DNA from 2 places in the Aminobacter sp. GW821-FHT11F06 genome. Region 2 is predicted to be linked to the other one. Evidence: predicted binding sites of a transcription regulator. Region 2 holds the regulator's gene; the other holds the start of a gene.

Region 1 (5,059 bases), on a different contig from region 2:
GGCGCAGAGCTTCACGACACTGCTGTCGCTGGCGCTGTTTACCCTGTCGATGGTGTTCACCTGGCGCATGACCAATGCCACGATCGGCAAAGGCGCCGCCGTCGGATCGGCGGTCTTTACCGCCATGTTCATGATGTCGCTGCTGGTACTGTTTTCGCTGCAGGCGATGTTCGGGATTTACGTGCCTCAGTAGTCCACACCAGACAGGTAGAGCCCGTCGGGCGGCGCCACCTGGCCGCAGGCAGCGCGATTGCGCGCATCGAGTGCTGCCTTGAGGTCGTCAGCGCTCCAGCCGCCCTCCCCGACCCGCTTCAGGCTGCCGACCATCGAGCGAACCTGGTTGTGCAGGAAAGAGCGCGCCGAGGTCTGGACCTCGATCATCTCGCCCGTTCGCGTCACGTCGAGCCGGTCGAGCGTCCGCAGCGGGCTGTTGGCCTGGCACTGGGTCGAGCGGAAGGTGGTGAAATCGTGCCGGCCGAGCAGAAGCTTGGCGGCCTCGGCCATCGCCTCATGGTCGAGGCGCTTGGGCACCCACCAGACCTTGCCGCGCTCAAGGGCAGCGGGCGCCCGGCGGTTGAGGATACGGTAGATGTAGTGCCGCCCTGTGGCCGAGAAACGCGCGTCGAAATCGTCCGGCACCTGTTGTGCCGCAAGCACCGCCACGGTTTCGCCGGCGGCCTGCAGATGCGCGTTGACGGCATCGCGCACCTTGTCATTGGCCCACGCCTTGGTGAGATCGGCGTGAGCCACCTGGGCCGTCGCATGCACGCCAGCGTCGGTGCGGCCTGCACCGCGCAACGAGATCTCGTCGCCACTGAATTTGAAGATGGCCTGCTCGATGGCCGCCTGCACCGTGTGCAGGCCGGCTTGCCGCTGCCAACCGGCATAGGCGCGACCGTCATACTCGATATCCAGGCGATAGCGCGGCATGTGCTACTCCGGCCGCTTTACGCGGCCAGAGCCGTACCGAAGGCCGAAGCGTAGACCAGCTTGCCGGTCTCGGGCGCGTCACCCCAAGCAAGCGCTTGCAGGGCGTCGCACTGATAGTCGCTTTCAAACTTCGCGGCACGCTCGTGTGTGTAGCCGAAGCGGCCGTAATAAGCCGGATCGCCAAGCACCACGGCCAGCGTCTCGCCGGCATCCTTGAGCCGGATATGGGCCTCGCGGATCAGCGCACCACCGATGCCGGTACCATGGAAATCAGGCTCGACCGCCAGCGGTGCAAGTGCCACCGCCGCAACGGTGCTGCCGCCATTCTGGACGTAGAGGCGCGAAAACAGGATGTGGCCAACCACGTCGCCATCTTCCTCGGCGACCAGTTCGACGATCACATCGCCTTCGGCAACCAGCGCATCGACCAGACCGGCTTCGGCATGCTGGCCGAAGGCATGCTCTTCAACGAGGCGGATCGCCTCACGGTCGCGCGGCGTTGCCGCCCGAATCGACATCATGCTCATGACAACTTCATTCCTTTTTCGATCTTGGCACCGCGCAGGAATTCATCCGCGGTGACGGGTTTTCCTCCCGCCCTTTGTACCTCGACCAAGCCAACGGCACCTTCGCCGCAGGCAATCTCCAACCGGTCGCTGAGAACCGTTCCCGGTTCTCCTTGTCCAGCGACACGTTGCGAGCGCAAAACTTTGAGGCGCTCGGTTCGTCCGCCGATTTCGCACCAGGCGCCGGGAAACGGCGACAGGCCACGGATATTGTTGTCGACCGCCGTCGCCGGCAAGGTCCAATCGATCCGCGTCTCCGCTTTATCGATTTTTTTGGCGTAGGTCACGCCTTCGCTGGCCTGGGGCACTGTTTCCAGCCTGCCCGCTTCGAGTTCCGCTAAGGCCTCTACCATGAGCGAGGCACCCATCGCCATCAGACGATCGTGCAACTCGCCAGCTGTCATGTCGGGTCCAATCGCGACTTTTTCAAGTCGCGCCACCGGCCCGGTGTCCAATCCTTCTTCCATCCGCATGACCATCATGCCGGTTTCTGAATCACCTGCCATGATGGCGCGCTGGATGGGAGCTGCCCCGCGCCAGCGTGGCAGAAGCGAGGCATGACCGTTGTAGCAGCCGAGACGGGTGCCTTCGAGAATGGCCTTGGGAAGCAGCAACCCGTATGCGACGACAACAGCGACATCGGCCTTGAGGGCGGCAAACGCGGCCTGCTCGGTTTCGCCTTTCAGCGACAGCGGCGTGCGCACTTCGATGCCCAGCCGCTCAGCCTCGCGCTGCACCGGTGATGGCGTCAGCTCCAACCCACGGCGGCCAGCGGCGCGCGGCGGCTGGCTATAGACCGCAACGACCTCATGGCCGGCCTCGGCTATTGCACGCAGCGTTGGCACGGAAAAGTCCGGCGTGCCCATGAAGATGACGCGAAGTGGCATCTATGTCCTTGTTTTGGAATGGGCAGACGCAGCGTCCGCGCTTTGAACTGCACGCCGTTCGACCAACAGCCCTAGCTCGATCAGCCTGATGGCCTCGTGTTCGATGTCCCGACCATTAAGGCGAGCTAGCTCTTCGATTTTTCGAAGCAGGTCGTCGTCAACATTTTCAATCAACAGGTCATCCATCGCGGGCGTCTCTCTTTCGCGTGAAACGGAAGCCCGGATTGATCGCTACCCCACCATGCGGCTCGGCGGGCGGTCCTTGGCGAGCTTCTTGAACTTCTTCATCACCATGTCGCGCTTGAGCTTGGAGATGTAGTCGATGAACAGCACGCCGTTCAGATGGTCGATCTCGTGCTGCAGGCAGGTGGCGAGCAGGCCGTCGGCGTCGACTTCCTGGAGCTTGCCGTTTTCGTCGAGATACTTCACCCGCACCGTCGCCGGGCGCTCGACCTCGGCGTAGTAATCGGGGATCGACAGGCAGCCTTCTTCGTAGACAGCGCGATCATCGCCGCTCATCACGATCTCCGGATTGATGACGATGCGCGGCGCTGGCTCCTCGCCTTCCTTGGCCAGATCGATCACCAGCATCCGGATCGGCTCGCCGACCTGGATCGCGGCCAGGCCTATGCCCGGCGCATCGTACATGGTGTCGAGCATGTCGCGCGCGAACTTGCGCACGCCATCGTCGATACGTTCGACCGGCTTGGAATGCTCGCGCAGGAGCGGATCGGGAAGAAGGATGAGCGGCTTGATCGTCATGCGCTTCAACTAAGATGTCGGAATAAAACCGTCAACCGGTCTGGTGCGGCGATGTTCCCGCTTTGATCTGACCTTGTGGGGCGAATCGGCTATGGTGCCGGCCATGAGCGAGCTTTCCAGCATTCTGTCCGCCCCGATCGCGCAGCTTGGCGCGACAACCATCACGCTCGGCCAGGCACTCGGATTTGGCGCGTTGCTGTTCGTCGTCCTGCTCGCCGTGCTGATGATCGCCCTGTGGCGCTCAGCCAAGGCACGCGCGATTGCCGCCGCCGAGGCCGCCGGCCATGCCCGCGACGCTGAAGCCCGCATGGCCGGCATCCTGCGGGCCCAGGCCGAGATGCAGGGACGTCTCGGTACGGTCGCCGACATCTTCGGTGCGCGCCAGGCGGAACTTACCCAATCGCTCGGCCAGCGCCTCGACGCGATGACCGGCCGCATCGGCCAGACCATGGCCGAGCAGACCAAGTCGACGCATGACAGCCTGGCCAAGCTGCAGGAGCGGCTGGCCGTCATCGACACCGCCCAGGGCAACATCCAGTCGCTTGCCGGCCAGGTCGTGCAGTTGCAGGCGATCCTGTCCAACAAGCAGACGCGCGGTGCCTTCGGCCAATCACGCATGGAGGCGATCGTCGCCGACGGATTGCCGCCTGGCGCCTACGAATTCCAGGCAACGTTGTCGAACAACAATCGGCCGGACTGCTTGGTCAAGATGCCGAACGGTGCGCCGTCACTGGTGATCGACGCCAAGTTCCCGCTCGAGGCATGGAACGCCATCCGCTCGGCAGCCGACGTCGAAGGTGCGGCGGAAGCACAAAAATATGCCGCCCAGGCTTTTCGGCGCGACCTTGAGGTGCACATCAAGGCGATCTCGGAAAAATACCTGATCGCTGGCGAGACGCAGGACACCGCCTTCATGTTCGTGCCGTCCGAATCGATCTTCGCCGAGATCCATGAGAATTTCGAATCACTGGTGCACCGCGCCCACCGCGCCCGCATTGTCATCGTCTCGCCGTCGCTGTTGATGCTGTCGATCCAGGTCATCCAGGCTATCCTCAAGGATGCCCGCATGCGCGAACAGGCCCACCTGATCCAAGGCGAGGTGATTCGCCTGATGGAGGATGTGGGCCGCCTCGACGAGCGTGTGCGCAAGCTGCAGACCCATTTCGGCCAGGCCAGCAAGGATATCGACGATATCCTTGTGTCGTCGTCCAAGGTCACCAAGCGCGGCGAAAAGATCGAGGCGCTGGAGTTCGGCGCCTCGCACCCCAGCGAGACCGACGAGGCCGCGAAACCGCAAGCACCAAATGCCCGCGTCGCCGATTCCAAGACCGGCCAGCTCAGGCTGCGCGTGGTCGAGGAAAGCGAGTAGCAAAAAAGCGCGCGGGCCCGGTCCTGTCGGACAGATGGCCTATGAGACCTTCTCTGCGGTCTCCATGCCCTCGAATTCGGGCAGCCAATGCAGGGCGGAGCGATGCCAAACCTGCCGGCGCGGAACGAGTTGTTCACGCTGGTCTGATGTTCCGGCCCTGAGACCATAGACCTTGGGCCCATCGCCGACCGAGGTTGCGAACAAATGTGAGCCACATTCGCCGCAGAACCCTTGTGCGCGCTTGTTGCCGCTGTCGCCTGTCTTCACATAGATCTTGGGCGTGCCCGAGAATGCGATGTTTTCTTCAGGCACCTGCACGGTGACGCGAAACGCGGTGCCGGTCAGTTTCTGGCAGTCGGTGCAATGACACATCGCCGTCCTTTCTGGATCGACGTCAGCCTTGTAGGTGATTGCGCCGCAGTGGCAGCCGCCCTGAATCCTCATGTCGTTTCTCCCTAAGTCGTTTGCGCAGTGCTAGCGAAACCACTGCCGGTTGTCAGGGGCTAATGGATGCTACCCTGTTCGATCTTTTTCCGCCGTTCCCG
Region 2 (5,059 bases):
ATGCCGAAGGTGGAGCGGCCTGCCTGTCGGTGCTGACCGACACGCCGTCATTCCAGGGTGCTCCGGAGTTCCTGACCGCCGCGCGCGACGCCTGCGCCCTGCCCGCTCTGCGCAAGGATTTCATGTTCGAGCCTTACCAGGTGCACGAAGCTCGCGCCTGGGGTGCGGACGCCATCCTGATCATCATGGCGAGCCTCAGCGACGACGACACCAAGCGGCTTGAGGACACGGCCTTCGAGCATGGCATGGACGTGCTCGTTGAGGTGCACGACGAAGAAGAGACCGAGCGCGCGCTAAAACTGTCTTCGCGCCTGCTCGGCATCAACAACCGCAACCTGCGCACCTTCGAGGTCAGCCTCGACACTTCCGAGCGGCTGGCGCCGATGGTGCCGGCAGACCGGCTGCTGGTCGGCGAAAGCGGCATCTTCACCCACGCCGATTGCCTGCGGCTGGAAAAATCCGGCATTGGCAGCTTCCTCGTCGGCGAAAGCCTGATGCGTCAGGCCGACGTTGCCGCCGCGACCCGCGCGCTTCTCGACGGCGCAGCCGTTGCGAGCGTCTGACATGGCAAGCACCCTCACCCATATCGGTGCCTCTGGCGAAGCCAACATGGTCGATGTCGGCGACAAGGCCGAGACCACGCGCACCGCGATCGCCGAAGGCGTTGTCATCATGCGCGCTGAAACCCTGGCGCTGATCCTTTCGGGCAACGCCAAAAAGGGCGACGTGCTTGGCACCGCGCGCATCGCCGGCATCATGGCCGCCAAGCGCACGCACGAACTCGTGCCGCTTTGCCACCCGATCCTGTTGACCAAGGTGTCGGTCGAGATCGAGCCCGACGATGCCCTGCCCGGTCTTCGCGTGACAGCGCTTGCGCGCGTCACTGGCAAGACCGGCGTCGAGATGGAGGCGCTGACCGCCGCGTCGGTCGCCTGTCTCACCATCTACGACATGGCCAAGGCTGCCGACCGCGCCATGGTGATTTCCGGCATCCGGCTGGTCGAAAAGACCGGCGGCAAGTCGGGCGACTACAAGGCGGCCGAATAGATGGCGCTGCTGCCCGTAGCCGAGGCTCTGGAACGCCTGCTTGATGGCGCCGAACCCAGCGGCACAGAGACGGTCGGCCTCAACGAGGCCTCAGGACGCGTGCTTGCAAGCCCCTTGCATGCCCTGCGCACCCAGCCTCCCTTCAATGCCTCCGCCATGGACGGTTATGCCGTTCGCGCAGCCGACATCGCGTCCCTGCCAGCACGGCTGAAGGTCATTGGCACAGCACCTGCGGGAAAACAGTTCACCGGGACGGTTATGCAAGGCGAGAGCGTGCGCATCTTCACCGGCGCACCTGTGCCGGGCGGTGCGGACACCGTCGTCATTCAGGAGAACGTCCGCGACCTCGGCAATGGCGAAATCGACGTGCTGGAACCAGCGATACTTGGGCGCAATATCCGCGCCAAGGGCCTCGATTTCAAACAGGGCGATCTGATTCTCGACGCTAGCCGCGTGCTTGATCCGGCGGCGCTGTCGCTGATCGCGGCCGCCAATCACCCCGAAATGCCAGTGGTTCGCGCGCCGCTGGTTGCCATCATCGCCACCGGCGACGAACTGCTTCCGCCCGGCAGCAACCCGGGTCCTGACCAGATCATCGCCTCCAATGCCTATGGTGTCGCCGCGATAGCCCAATCGGTTGGCGCACGTGTGCTCGATCTCGGCATCGCAGCCGACCGTAAGGATGCGATCTCAGCCCTCGTCGCCAAGGCGCTCGATGCCCAGGCCGACGTCATCGTGACGCTCGGCGGGGCCTCAGTCGGCGACCATGATCTGGTCCATGGTGTTTTGACCGGGCTCGGCATGGATCTCGATTTCTGGAAGATCGCCATGCGCCCCGGCAAGCCGCTGATGTTCGGCCGCCTTGGCAAGACGCGTTGCATCGGCCTGCCCGGCAATCCGGTCGCCAGCCTGATTTGCGCGCACATTTTCCTGAAACCGCTGCTGGCAAAGCTTGGTGGGCGGCCCTATGCGCCCGACATCCGCAAAGGCGTCCTCGACACTGCGATGGCTGCCAACGACCTGCGCCAGGATTTCGTTCGCGCCATTGCGCGCGAGACGGCAGACGGCCTCATCGTTACGCCATACACGATCCAGGACTCGTCAATGCTCCGCACGCTCGCGGACGCCAACTGCGCCATCATGCGCGAGCCCTTCGCACCGGCCGCCGAATCTGGCAGTGCGTGCCGCGTGATGATGCTGCGCTGAACGAAGCAGCCACTTTCCTTCACCAGATATAAACAGTTGCAGAACACAACTGGAACAGATAGTGTTTGTTCTGGGTTTGTTTTTCTTCTGATTCCTCCGGGGGTGGCGATGCTGACGCGCAAACAACACGAGCTTTTGCTGTTCATCCACTCGCGATTGAAAGAGACGGGCATCCCGCCATCCTTCGACGAAATGAAAGAGGCGCTCGACCTCGCCTCCAAATCCGGCATCCATCGCCTGATCACAGCACTTGAAGAGCGTGGCTTCATCCGACGCCTGCCCAACCGGGCACGCGCGCTTGAAGTGCTGCGCATGCCCGATTCGATCGCGCCTGGCCTCAACGCGGCGCGGAAGTTTTCACCCAGCGTCATCGAGGGCAGCCTTGGCCGTCGGCCCGAGCCATCGCGCTCGATGTCAGCTGGCAATGACGACGACGCTGGTTCGGCCGTCACCATTCCGGTGATGGGGCGTATCGCCGCCGGCGTGCCGATCGACGCGATCCAGCACAAGACCCATTCCATTGTCGTTCCGCCTGACATGATCATGGGCGGCGAGCATTACGCGCTCGAGGTCAAGGGTGACTCGATGATCGAAGCTGGCATCTTTGATGGCGATACTGTCGTCATCCGCAGCTCGACCACCGCCAATCCCGGCGAGATCATCGTCGCGCTTGTCGATGACGAGGAAGCGACCCTCAAGCGCTTCCGCCGCAAAGGCGCCTCGATCGCGCTGGAAGCCGCCAATCCAGCCTATGAGACCCGCATCTTCGGGCCTGACAGGGTCAAGGTCCAAGGCAAGCTCGTCGGGCTGATCCGCCGCTATTGATTTTTACACAAGCCGGGCGCGCTGCTGAGCTCGGCCTTTCGTGCTGTCGTTCGGGCTGCCTGAACGGAATGCCGGCTATTTGACCCGGTCGAACCGCGCGTGCGATTGTGGCCATTTGAAAAGACCGGGATCGAACATCATGAATTTGGTTGTTGCTGAAGCACTGAGGTGGTGTTTCAGCAGTTCGGCGCACCCGGAGCAGATTTAGGCCGAACTCATGTGAGGCTTCGACCCCTCGTTATTTCGCTATGGAAACATACAGAAAGAATCTTTTGTCCTCGGCTATTGTTTTAACCGAGCTCCCGAAATGGGTGAGAAATGCATCTTGATCGCGTTTTGGCACAAGCACGCCATCGCCTGGGGTAAGCCATGCTGATACGTCAGCAGGTGTTTTCAGCTGTGTAATTTTACCTTGCCTATAGAACTCGGCCGAAAAGCTGCGTGCATCCAGAATGGCCAAACGGCCTGTATCTGGAAATGCAGCAATCAGGTCGACCTCAGTGGGGATTGCTGAGCGGGCCCAGCCGAACAAGGAAGCTGCGGTAATGCCTAAAAAAACCACCAACACTTCCGCCACTCCGAGCTTCAGCCAAAATGTTCGCGAGAGGTCGGTCCTGGTCCACAAAATGACAGCTAGCAGTGCTGCGGCTGGCAACCCTGGCAGCACATATGCCAGGAGGATGTTTGCTGCCAGAGTGAAAAACACCAGCGGCGTTACGGCGAACAAAAACAGATACAGATGAAGTCCGCCGCTTTCAGGTATGCCCTTCCGTAGCCGCCAGATCAAAACAGGCAACAGCAGGCTCCAAGGTAGAGTGGCCGCAACCCAATATAGCCAGATCGTGCCCTTCGGGTGCGCGCGCCCCGCGCCGTAAAGGTCTCCGGTCCAGCCGGGTTGCAGAAAGCGCTGGATGTGCTCACCGATCAGGAAATAGTGAAGAAATCCGGGCGTGGCAATTTCCGCCGCCACATACCATGGTATCACCAGCACGGCGACCAAGGCGCTCCCGCCAACCCATGGCAGGCGGCCAAGATCTTTCCAGCCACCGCGCCATATCATCCACGCCATGATTGGCGTTAGCGAAAGAACCACGGCTACAGGACCCTTGGCCAACAGCCCAATGGCAAGCCCCAAAAAGAACAGCCAGCCCCAGCGACGGCTTTTTTCCATGCCGCCGTGAAAGCCAGCCATGCATGCAACGACGCCAAGCGTTAAGACCATGTCGGTCATAACGAAGGCTGAGGCGACAAAAAACAGCCCTGTGCTGGCGGTGACCAATACCGCTGCCGCTGCCGTTCGACGATCGGTCAATGTGCACGCCCATCGATGCAGAATTACCAAGGTGGCGATGGCTGCCAGCAAAATTCCCAGTCGCGCAGCAAACGGCGTTGCACCAAACACGGCTATTCCCGCTGCCGACAACCATGTGTGCAATGGCGGCTTGGCCCAGAATGGCACGCCATAGTCAAACTGTGGCGTGATCCAATTGCCGGTTTCAACCATTTTCCGGGCGATTTCGGCATAGCGCGCTTCGGTTGGATCGGTTAGCGGTACCCAGGCCATTGCCAGCAGCCGCACGATGAGCAACGAGAGCAGGCCCCAGAAAATAGCACGGCTCTTGGTCATGATATTGCGCTTTCAGTCAAGATCCTGGCCTCAACGGCACGGCTTTCTGGGGCGTGGCCGGTGCATTGCATCATATCGGTGGCATCGCCCGGATGCAGCATGATCAGACAATCCGATTTCGCAGCCGACAACAGGCGCGGAAGCCATAGCTGAACATTGGCTGGGTCATTGAGACGGAGAAAGCCTGAAAAATCGCTGTTTACCTGGAGCTTGGCCTTGGTGAAGAACATGCGCGCTCGCACCGCCATCGCCATGACCGCCAATCCTTTGACGCCACCTGACCGAAGATTGCGCCATCGGTCTGCCCATGTGGCGGGCAACGGCACGCGCACCCATGTCTGCGGTCCGTATGGC

Evidence for each region. The regulator LexA, encoded in region 2, represses DNA repair genes until DNA is damaged. The targets are predictions, from matches to a motif close to TGTTCNNNNTGTGTTCNG.
Region 1: AC1RTB_RS05620 (DNA recombination protein RmuC) is a predicted target of LexA. The motif match lies at 3,198-3,215, and genes of this name have one in related genera.

What each region holds. Positions count from the first base shown of each region.
Region 1 covers NZ_JBXARL010000002.1:243,063-248,121, forward strand. Annotated here, with positions in the region: gene AC1RTB_RS05590 (transporter) at 1-193, shown strand, start outside; gene truA (tRNA pseudouridine(38-40) synthase TruA) at 187-930, opposite strand; gene AC1RTB_RS05600 (GNAT family N-acetyltransferase) at 948-1,457, opposite strand; gene fmt (methionyl-tRNA formyltransferase) at 1,454-2,383, opposite strand; gene AC1RTB_RS05610 (hypothetical protein) at 2,384-2,569, opposite strand; gene def (peptide deformylase) at 2,615-3,145, opposite strand; gene AC1RTB_RS05620 (DNA recombination protein RmuC) at 3,249-4,514, shown strand; gene AC1RTB_RS05625 (GFA family protein) at 4,554-4,958, opposite strand; gene AC1RTB_RS05630 (cation diffusion facilitator family transporter) at 5,018-5,059, opposite strand, start outside.
Region 2 covers NZ_JBXARL010000001.1:122,077-127,135, forward strand. Annotated here, with positions in the region: gene trpC (indole-3-glycerol phosphate synthase TrpC) at 1-563, shown strand, start outside; gene moaC (cyclic pyranopterin monophosphate synthase MoaC) at 565-1,047, shown strand; gene AC1RTB_RS00600 (molybdopterin molybdotransferase MoeA) at 1,048-2,253, shown strand; gene lexA (transcriptional repressor LexA) at 2,362-3,078, shown strand; gene AC1RTB_RS00610 (phospholipid carrier-dependent glycosyltransferase) at 3,317-4,705, opposite strand; gene AC1RTB_RS00615 (ChbG/HpnK family deacetylase) at 4,702-5,059, opposite strand, start outside.